Regions from separate parts of the Bacillus sp. NPDC093026 genome, predicted to be linked through region 1. Evidence: riboswitches for the same ligand, from Rfam matches in the RefSeq annotation. Region 1 holds a riboswitch; the other holds the start of a gene.
What was found. A riboswitch is a leader RNA that binds a small molecule or an ion and turns the genes downstream of it on or off. The one in region 1 is predicted to bind lysine.

Region 1 (5,442 bases):
TGACCTTTATATTGTTCCAATTCACACCTGCAACGCCACCAGCGTACCAGAAGCTCATATCCTGAGCGACATCAAATCGAATGGCAATGGCTGAGGAGATTGAGCTAAGGAGTGTGCTAACTGCCGTACCAGCTAATGCTAACTTCACTGGCGTCAGTCCACCTTTTGAAAGAGTACCGACACCAAAGACGAGGCTTGCACCAAATGCCGCTCCAACAAATGACCATAAAATGAATGTAAATGAAGATTGGGTTGGGAAAAAAGCAAACGCAATGGCGATCGCAAATGCGGAACCATTTGTCACCCCCATAATTTCAGGAGATGCGAGTGCGTTCCTGGTCATCCCTTGCATCATTGCTCCCGATATAGCTAGAAAGGCTCCTACAAGTGCTGCTCCAACCGTACGCGGCAATCTTAATTCCCTGATAATTTGATGAGATGTTTGATGTTGATCAAAATGAAAAACGGCTTCCCATACAGTGTGTAAGTGTATATTTGCCGCTCCTAACGATACTGATAAAAAAAGACCAAATGCTAAAGCAATAATCCCTAAGATGACAACAACTGCTGTTCCAAAGGGCTTTGTTACTATGTCAATCGCTTCGTCTTTAGTTGAAAGCTGTTTATTTGATTGTGCGCCCAAAACCAGTCTCTTCCTTTCCATTCACTTCTCTTCCTCATTAATGATAATGATTATCAATCTCGGATTATAGTATATCACTTTCTTCTCTTTTTGAAATCCTATTATGATACTTTTTCTTCAGTTCCATTTAAAAAAACAGGATTATTTCATCATTTTCACATGATGAGAGAGAAAGCAATGCACTTTTATTGATTTCATGTTAAGATAATAGTGATATTGATAATCATTATCACTATTAAGCGGATAGGAAAGAACTTTGGGAAAAACGAATCGTTCTCCTTGCAGAAAGCTACTTTGGAGGTCTCAAAACACTTCAGAAGACCACTGCCGCTGCAACTGATTCCATATTTAAGACTCTTTCTATAAACACAATTGCCATCATACATACGTTAAAAATAAAAAAGATTGTAGAAAAACAGGAGTTTCTCTACAATCTGACGTTTCTCCAGTTTTTTGAGAAATGTCTACCTATTCCGTTTCTTTTGCAAATCCTTTAGACATGAATGGATAGAGCAAGATGCCAATTAAGAACAAGCCAATCCCGAGACCGAATGTTTTGAAATCTGCTGTGCCTGATATAATCACCCAAGTGGAATATCCCATTGCGACTAGTGCGATGACACCGTCTCTTTTGCGATTTCCTTTTTGAATATCATACGTATCACCTTGCATGATCACCTTAAGGCTGTAGATCGACGACACGATATATGGAATTAAATAGGCAAGTGTCGCTGATGTCGTTAAAAAGGTAAAAGCTTCATTAATGGTACGTGACATCACTGAAAAAATGAACAACTGTGACATGATATTTGTGACAGTCAAGGCAAATGCAGGGCTTCCCTTTTTATTTGTTCTCGCAAATACCGCTGGGAAATCTCCTGCCTTCGCTGCTTGATATGGCACTTCTGAACCGAGTAGAATCCAGCCAAGCATAGACCCAAATAAACAAATGATGGCAAGTAGTGCCATGACAATTCCACCAGCCGGTCCAATAATTAGCTGAAGCACATCCACAAACGGTTTATCTGAGCTTTGTAATTGATCGTGCGGAAGTACACCCATTGTAATAAGCGTAATAATCATGTAAATCGAAAGGGCAATCAAAAGACCTGTAATCGTTGCACGCTTGACATCGCGCTGAGAAGAAGCTCTTCCTGATAAAATCACAGCTGATTCAATTCCAATAAATGCCCATAACGTGGAGATCGTCGCATGATGAATCTGGCCACCAAGTCCAAGCATCCCTTCCCCTTTGGCCGCAACCTGGAAGTAATAATGCTCAAATAATGCGGTCTGAAAAGCAAACAAGCCTGCCACGATAAATAGGACAAACCCAAGCACCTTTGAAAATGTCGTAATAAAGTTTAATTTACTAGCTACACTTAAGCTCGTCACTAAGATTGTATGTGTTCCCCATAACAGAAGTGTACATACAATAAAGGTCATGAGTTGCCCGAGTGTAATGGCTTCTTTCCCAAAGGTAAATATCACTGTCTTCACTGTTAAAATAGGGAAAAATGTTGTTAAATAACCAGTAAGGCTAGTAATGATGGCAACATTACTAATCCAACTGGCAACCCAATACCCCCATACCATTGTAAAACCAGCCGCTTTTCCTTTCTTCGGGTCTTTAAAAAGCGCCCTTGCATAACTTTGTGGTCCAGCAGTAAGATGCGGCTTATGAATGGATAAATGCCCAAATACAAGCGCAATCATTAACACACCGCCGCCTGTTACAAGCCATGCCATCGTCACACCTAAAGGACTTGCATGCTGTGCGAGCGTACTTGGTAGCATAAAGATGCCTGAACCCACCATATTTCCGACGACAAAAGCCGTCAATAACCAAAAACCCCATTTTTTTGTCTGTTCCATTTCCGTACCTCCGTTTTATTCTCTTTGGACCAGACCCGGCAGTATCTTTGTCGATATATTTGTGAAGCAATGATTTGCATTCTTTATGTTCGTTAAGGGTCACTTTCTTAAAAACAAGCATGCCCTTTTCTTATCATCAGAACATAAAAAAAAGCCTGAACAAAAGTCCATGCTTTTCAAAACATACACCTTGATCTCCGGATAGCCCTCCACGCTATTTAGACGTGGCAGTCCTGCATTTATTCAATGCAGACCCAGCATAAAGAAAGTTGGAGCTCTCTCTACACTTCGGCGCTGATGCCTTTTTTCACATGATCAACGATTCCATCTCTCCCATGTGTGACTCATCATCCGCGCAACCTCTACCTCACTGAGACATAGCGTGAGGATTTCTATTCACTTTTTACTACACGAAGATTATCAAACATTCTCACATCTGTCAAAGGGAAAATCATAGAAAAAAGGACAGAGAACCTTTTCTCCGCCCTTTTTCCTTATTGATGCTTGTTTTTCTTCTTTTGTACAGCTTCCTGCAAAGGATCGCCTGCTAGTTCTTTGCTTGCTTCTTCTAACAGCTGATCAACTTGCTGATGATCTTTTTCATTTTTCGCCTTTTTATCCTTTTGGAAAAATGACATCACTGCTTCACCCCTTTTCATAATATCCCATTGCCTGTTTAATTTGTGCTACTGGGTCATGCATTATACAAAGAGGCATACTCATCATTCATCCTGAAAGGTTTTTCTCATTTTTTGTAAGTATTGAAGAAAGGTCTTTAAGTCTTCCTCTGTGAAGTCTGACATCATATGCTGAATCACTTTGCCAAAAACACGTGTATGCTTTTCGTAAATGGCTAAGCCTTTTTCAGTGGCTTCTAAACGGACAAGTGAATGGTCATGCTTGTCCCGTTCTCTTTGAATGTATCCCTGTTCACATAATTTATTGAGTGCAATAGAGGCTGCACCTGGATTCAAAGAGAGCCTTTGTTTCAGCTCTTCGGCATGAGAAACTTTGCCTTGAATCAAAATAGAGAGGGCATAAATTTGCGGAGGTGTGATATCTTTTTCTAACTCAACTAACTTACGGTTTAACTTACGGCTGACTTCATAATGTACGAGAACAATTTCTTTTAAAATGTCTGCATTACTCATCCGAATCGCATCCTTATCGTTAATGTCATAATGACTTCATTCTTATTATAGAGTGTTTTTCTAATCCGCCAAAGATTTTAACCTTCTTTCTTTAAAAATAAGCCTTGCTGAATGAATTCACGCTTGATATAGTGAATACTTGAACTACAGATAGAACAGGAGTACGCATCATGACAGGAAAAACACATATCATGGGCGGAGTTGCCGCCTGCTCAGCCGCCGCCTACTACTATGGATATGATCCTATCACCATGACTGCTGCTGGATCAGTAGGTGCTCTTATCCCTGATCTTTGTCATACGAAAAGTAAAATCGGTAGGAAATTCCCGCTTCTTTCAACACTGATTTCTAGTGTTTTCGGTCACCGAACCTTTACACACAGTTTATTATTTATGCTGATCATTTATTTGATTGCGACCACATACATTCCAAATGACAGTCTACGATTCGGTTTACTTGTCGGCATAGCGAGTCACCTTTTACTTGATGCAGGAACAGTGAATGGTATTAAATTCTTATTTCCGGCTACGATAAAAGTACGTCTCCCCTTTTATGTCAAAACAGGCAGTACAGGTGAACAAGTCGTCCTAGCTGCCCTCACAATTGTCACTTGCTATTATATCGCCGTCATTTACGGATTACCCGTCCCATTTCAGTTCTAAGAGAATGAAAAAAGTGTTTTGCCAAAAAGGCAGGATATGAATTGATCATTCCTCATTTTTTTAGTAGTTTTAAGATAAGTGTTTTTGCCTTGAGCTGAATACAGAATGGTGAGGAGCTACATACATGAAAGCGTTTTTCAAAGATCACTGGTTTTTAGTGTACTCCATCCTCTTCATGTGGATGAAAACATATATCATTTATCAATTCGGATTTCATATACGAACAGCCAACTTGTTTCATGAATGGCTGCTGCTCATCAATCCGCTAAGCTTTTTGCTTCCTTTGTTTGGTATTGCACTTTTTTTGAATGATGCCAAACAAAAGGTTTTTTTATTGACCGCAAATTTGATCCTGACGGCGATTCTTATATCAAATACGATCTTTTACGGATTTTATATTGATTTCATTACGATTCCTGTGTTATTTCAAGCGAAGAACATGGGAGATATGGGCAGTAGTATGACTGAATTGTTCCACCCGCTGTTTGTGCTGATGCTCATGGATTTCATCGTGCTGACATGGCTGTTAAAGCGTAAACCATTAGCACCAAAAGCGTCATTCAAGACAATCAAAACATATTATGCGGTCTGCTGCAGCTTTTTATTGTTTCATGTTAGCTCAGCCATGCTGGACCATCCTCGATTTCTGACAAGCTCTTATGATCGAGAAGTCATCGTACGAAACCTTGGTCTGTTTCAATTCCATCTGTATGACGGCGCTGCCCAAACGGCTCGTATTGGACAAAAAGCCTTTGCTGACGAAGATACACTTTCAACCGTAGCAAACTACACGAAGGCCGATTACAGTGCACCAAACAAAGACTATTTTGGACTTGCTAAAGGTAAGAACGTCGTGTTCATTTCACTCGAATCAACGCAGCAATTTGTCATTGATCAAAAGGTGAATGGACAATACATCACCCCCTTTTTAAATCAACTGGCCAAAAAGAGTTTTTATTTTGATGAATTTTATCAGCAGACAGAGCAAGGAAAGACGTCGGATTCAGAGTTTATTGTCGCCAATTCCCTTTACCCATCTAGCAGCGGCGCTGTCTTTTTCACAGCGAGTGACAACGAATATGACACGTTATACAAGCAATTGAAAAAAGAA
Region 2 (5,442 bases), on a different contig from region 1:
CAGCCAAGCCGCCTCCGACAACGATGATGCTAGAATTACTCATTGTAGCCCCTCTCCCTCTTCTACTAATCTATTTTCTCTTAAACAAAAGCGAAAATTGCTCTTAGTCCTACATATGAAAGCGCTATAAATATACCTAATGTCACATATGTGGAAATTCTTTGTGAGCGTGGTGACACAGTAATTCCCCAGCTAACAGCAAATGACCACAAACCATTCGCAAAATGGAAAATAGTAGACAAAACGCCAACAATATAGAAACCAAGCATAAATGGAGAGCTTAAAATATTCGCCATCATATCATAGTTTACTTCTGCTCCAAGCTGAGCTTGAATTCTTGTTTCCCATACATGCCAAGAGACAAAAATTAATGTGATGATACCAGTAATCCTTTGAAGCGTAAACAACCAGTTTCTTAAGTAACTGAAGCGAGACGTGTTGTATTTTGCCGTAAAGGCTATGTACACGCCATAAACAGCATGATAGATGAGCGGCAAGAAAATAACAAACAGCTCAAGTGCATATCTAAATGGAAGTTGTTCCATAAAATGTGCAGCTTTGTTAAACGCCTCTGGTCCTCTTGTCGCAAAGTGGTTGATGACCAAGTGCTGTACTAAAAATAGACCAACTGGAATGACGCCAAGCAAAGAATGCAATCTCCGATAAAAAAATTCTTTGTTCCCCGACATTACTTTACCCCCTAGTAAAAAAAGTGCAGTTGCTTGAAAATCGCCTTACCCCCGCTTCTTTCAAATGTAAGCACTTTATTCAAATTTATTGACAATTTCATTTTACTCCTATGTCAAAAAAGCGTCAAGAAACCGCGTACACAAATTAAAATTTTCCGAAATTTAAAAGATTTAAATCAAAATTCGTTTTTCTACAATAAGAATTTATGAGACTTCTAGGAAAAATTCTGTCATCATCTGCCCACATAAGTTATAATAAATTGTTGAAAGAGGGGAGCCGTACAATGAATAAATACGAATCTAACTTAGAACAACTAAAAGAAATTGAAGTCAATGGGTTTGCCTACGAGCTGATACGCGAAGTTCTGCTGCCTGACATTCTTGGTCAGGATCATCCATCTATGATGTATTTTGCGGGTAAGATGCTTGCTCGTAAATTCCCTCAAGAATCATGGGAGAAAATCCCCGAATTTTTCCATGATGCTGGATGGGGTACACTCACCATCATCCATTCTAAAAAACAGGAAATTGAGTTTGAGCTCGAAGGTCCACTTGTATCAAATCGACTCACCTATCAAAAAGAGCCTTGCTTTCAAATGGAGGCTGGTTTCATCGCTGAACAAATTCAGCTACTGAATGAGCACATTGCTGAATCTTATGAACAAGTCAAAAAACGTGCTGAAAAAGTCATTTTAACCGTTAAATGGGATTTAAAAGACCCTTGCTAACATGTTGATGAAAGGCGAAGACTTAAAGCGAGTCACGCCTTTTTTATGTTTCTTCATCTATCATAGCATACATGCAAAAACGGTTATCCGCAGAAAAAACATCTACCCCGCTACGCTGGAGTAGATGCTTCTTGTTCATTTTTACTTTCTTGGTATGTTGCTTCGTATTCACTGGGTAACGGTCTCAAATGCACCGTCAAAATGAGGCCTACCCCAATACATGAGATCCATCTCTTTTTCTGTTTTATGAATGAGCGGCTACACTCACTTTTGACAATTCAAACGCATCATGCAGTGCTTCAACTGCTTTGACCATATCATCACGGCTGACAACAGTTGATACTTTGATCTCTGACGTACTGACCATTTTCACTTGAATATCTTTTTCAGCTAAGACAGCAAACATTTCGGCAGCCACCCCTGGATTTGAGACCATGCCAGAACCAACAATGGAGACCTTGGCTAATTTGCTTTCTGTCTCAATCTGTTCATAACCTAATGCACCTTTGTATTCTTCTAATACTTCAACTGTTTTAGAAAGATCATCCGTTTTCACAGAGAAAGAGATTGACGTTTGATTTGTGCTTGTGACAGATTGAATGATGATATCGACATTGATATTTTGCTTAGCGAGTGTAGTAAAAATTGTAGACAGTGTCGTCAAACCGCTTGAAAGCCCGCACACAGTGACACGTGTAATCTGATCTTCAAATGCAATTCCTCTTACGACTAAATTTTGTTCCATGGATGATTCCTCCTCAATGAATGTACCCGCTTCATTTTCGATACTAGAACGGACCTCTAATGGGACTTGATAATTTTTCGCAAATTCAACCGCTCTCGGATGCAATACACCTGCTCCTAAATTGGCAAGTTCGAGCATTTCATCATATGAAATTCCTGCAAGCTTACGTGCTGACGGTACATAACGCGGATCTGTCGTAAAAACGCCTGGTACGTCTGTGTAAATATCACATTTATCCGCTTTTAATGCGGCAGCAAGTGCCACAGCCGTCGTATCCGATCCGCCTCGACCAAGTGTTGTAATATGTACATCGTCTGCAATCCCTTGAAATCCTGCAACGACGACTACTTTTCCCGCACTTAGCTCCTTTTTTACTCTTGTTTCATCAATCTCCACGATTCTTGCATTTCCATGCACCTTCTCGGTTTTCATTCCTGCCTGCCAGCCCGTAAAGGAGATCGCATCATAGCCTTTTGCCTGTAGCGCCATCGCTAGTAAGGAGATCGTCACTTGCTCCCCAGTCGTCAAAAGCATATCCATTTCTCTTTTGCTCGGGGCATCTGTTAGTTCTTTGGCAAGGTCTACAAGTACATCGGTTGATTTCCCCATTGCGGAGACCACAACGACCACATCATGTCCAGCCTTGCGTTCAGCAATTACTCTATCAGCGGCTCTGCGTATTTTTTCGATCGTGCCAACGGATGTACCGCCAAATTTTTGTACAATTAATCCCATGTATATCACCCTTTTTCAAAAGATCACGTGCGAGAGAAGAGACAAGAAACGACTTGAGACTGCTTTCTCACTGCATACAAAAAAGCAATGAGAGTACAAATCTCCCATTGCTTTAAATAATCATCAAAAGATGCGTAAAAACAATGAGATAGCTCTCCAAGAAAAAGATTCTTGACAGCTCTACATTTCTTCAATGTAAAGCCAGCAAATAAAATGAGTGGATTTTATTCACTTCGGCGACGCTCCCCTTTCAGCCCTCTTCCTAGATCCCATCGACCTCTGAAGGCTTACTCTTGAAGTTCGCACCTCTATCTTCACCAAACAACACGTACATTTATTCAATTAGTCACATCTTAACAGACTTTTGGAAAAAGTACAATCTATTTTTTTAATGCCTCTGCTAAAAGTTCCGCTGTTTGTTTCGGAATACCAATCTCTTGAAACTCTTGAACAGAAGCTTCTTTCATCTTTTTCACAGAGCCGAAATGCTTGAGTAACTGTTTTTTACGTTTTTCTCCGATACCCGGTATATCATCTAAAATGGATTGAAATGCATTTTTTCCTCGCAATTGCCGGTGAAAGCTAATGGCAAATCGGTGTACTTCATCTTGGATACGCTGCAATAAATAGAAGGCCTGACTGTTTCGTTCTAGTGCAACAATTTCAAGTGTATCTCCCATCATGAGATTTGACGTACGATGTTTCTCATCTTTCACAAGCCCTGCAACCGGAATGGACAGATTCAGCTCATTTTCCAGCACGTCTATGGCAGCGTTGATCTGCCCTTTTCCGCCGTCTATTAAAATCAAATCTGGCAGCGGCAATTGATCCTTTAACACACGTGAGTAACGTCTTCTGATCACTTCACGCATGGAAGCATAATCATCCGGTCCAGCAACTGTTTTTATTTTGTATTTGCGATATTCCTTCTTATATGGCTTCCCATCCTGAAAGACAACCATGGCTGAAACAGGGTCTGCCCCTTGAATATTTGAGTTATCGAATGCCTCAATCCGATATGGCATGTAAATATTCAGGGCATCTCCAAGCTGCTTGACAGCACCAATCGTCCGTTCTTCATCACGCTCAATGAGTGAGAATTTTTCCTTGAGGGCGATTTTTGCATTTTTGTGTGCAAGCAAAAGCAAATCCTTTTTCTTTCCCTTTTTCGGCTGATGAACAGATGTCTCAAGCAATTGTTCGATCATCACTTGGTCCACGCTGTCTGGCACCAAAATTTCCTTCGGTAGAAAATGATTATTCTTTGCATAAAACTGTCCCATAAATGTTAAAAATTCTTCCTCTGGATCTTGATACATTGGGAACAGACTAACATCACGTTCAATCAATTTCCCCTGTCTGATAAAGAAAACTTGAACGCACATCCATCCCTTATCATAGGCATAGGCAAATACATCTCGATCTGATAGGTCACTCATCGTCATTTTCTGCTTTTCCATCGTTGAGTCGATATGAGCGATTTGATCTCTCAATTCTTTTGCACGCTCAAACTCTAAATTTTCAGCAGCTTCTTGCATCTTTTCAGTTAATTCTTTTTTTATTTGCTGATGGCCTCCGTTTAGAAATCTTGAGATTTCATCAACTAGCTGCTTATTGGTTTCTTCAGAAATGTCATACACACAAGGTGCGAGACATTGACCAAGATGATAATAAAGGCACACACGGTCGGGTAATGTCGCACATTTTCTCAACGGATACAAGCGATCTAGCAACTTTTTTGTTTCCCTTGCTGCCTGAACATTTGGATAGGGACCATAATAGCGACCCTTATCCTTTTTTACATTGCGGGTAACGATCAGCTTAGGATGGCGTTCATTTGTAATTTTGATAAAAGGATACGTCTTATCATCCTTTAGCATCACATTATATTTCGGATCGTACTTCTTAATTAAATTCAGCTCTAATATAAGTGCCTCAATATTAGAAGAAGTCACAATATATTCGAAGTCTTCGATTTCACTAACGAGCCGTTGCGTTTTGGCATCATGTGACCCAGTAAAATAAGAGCGCACCCGATTTTTTAATACTTTTGCTTTCCCAACATAAATGACTGTATTTTGTCTATCTTTCATTAAGTAACAGCCCGGTTGATCAGGCAAAACTGACAGCTTTTCTTTGATCAGTTTATTCATATTTTCATCCGTCCTTGTTTTCCTCTTTCACTCCTTCTAGTGTATCACGAACGTTTGTTTTATACCATATTGAAAGAAAAGCGGCTCCTCGTCTATCGAGAACCGCTTTTAATCATCCTGATGTAAAAAATGCCGATAAAATCAACATTGATTTTATCGGCATTGGTCTGTTTAAAGATGTTTGTTGACAAGCTCAGCAAGCGCTTCTTTCGGTTTAAAACCAACAGAAGTTTCCACAACTTCTCCGTCTTTTAATACAAGAAGTGTCGGGATGCTCATGACGCCATATTTACCAGCTGTTTCTTGGTTTTCGTCTACATCAATTTTGACAATTTTCATTTTATCGCCCATTTCTTGATCAAGCTCTTCAAGAACTGGAGCAATCATTTTAC

Region 2: it holds a riboswitch for lysine, as region 1 does, so the genes downstream of both, ACIQCE_RS10930 (aspartate kinase) here and ACIQCE_RS07870 (amino acid permease) in region 1, are expected to answer to the same signal.

The regions. Positions count from the first base shown of each region.
Region 1 is NZ_JBIVPN010000002.1:582,130-587,571, reverse strand. It holds gene ACIQCE_RS07875 (FecCD family ABC transporter permease) at 1-643, opposite strand, end outside; gene ACIQCE_RS07870 (amino acid permease) at 1,112-2,518, opposite strand; lysine riboswitch at 2,713-2,891, opposite strand; gene sspJ (small acid-soluble spore protein SspJ) at 3,013-3,156, opposite strand; gene ACIQCE_RS07860 (MarR family winged helix-turn-helix transcriptional regulator) at 3,241-3,669, opposite strand; gene ACIQCE_RS07855 (metal-dependent hydrolase) at 3,840-4,331, shown strand; gene ACIQCE_RS07850 (LTA synthase family protein) at 4,456-5,442, shown strand, end outside.
Region 2 is NZ_JBIVPN010000004.1:18,587-24,028, forward strand. It holds gene sdhA (succinate dehydrogenase flavoprotein subunit) at 1-43, opposite strand, end outside; gene ACIQCE_RS10920 (succinate dehydrogenase cytochrome b558 subunit) at 81-689, opposite strand; gene ACIQCE_RS10925 (YslB family protein) at 974-1,417, shown strand; gene ACIQCE_RS10930 (aspartate kinase) at 1,662-2,897, opposite strand; lysine riboswitch at 3,039-3,216, opposite strand; gene uvrC (excinuclease ABC subunit UvrC) at 3,278-5,050, opposite strand; gene trxA (thioredoxin) at 5,222-5,442, opposite strand, start outside.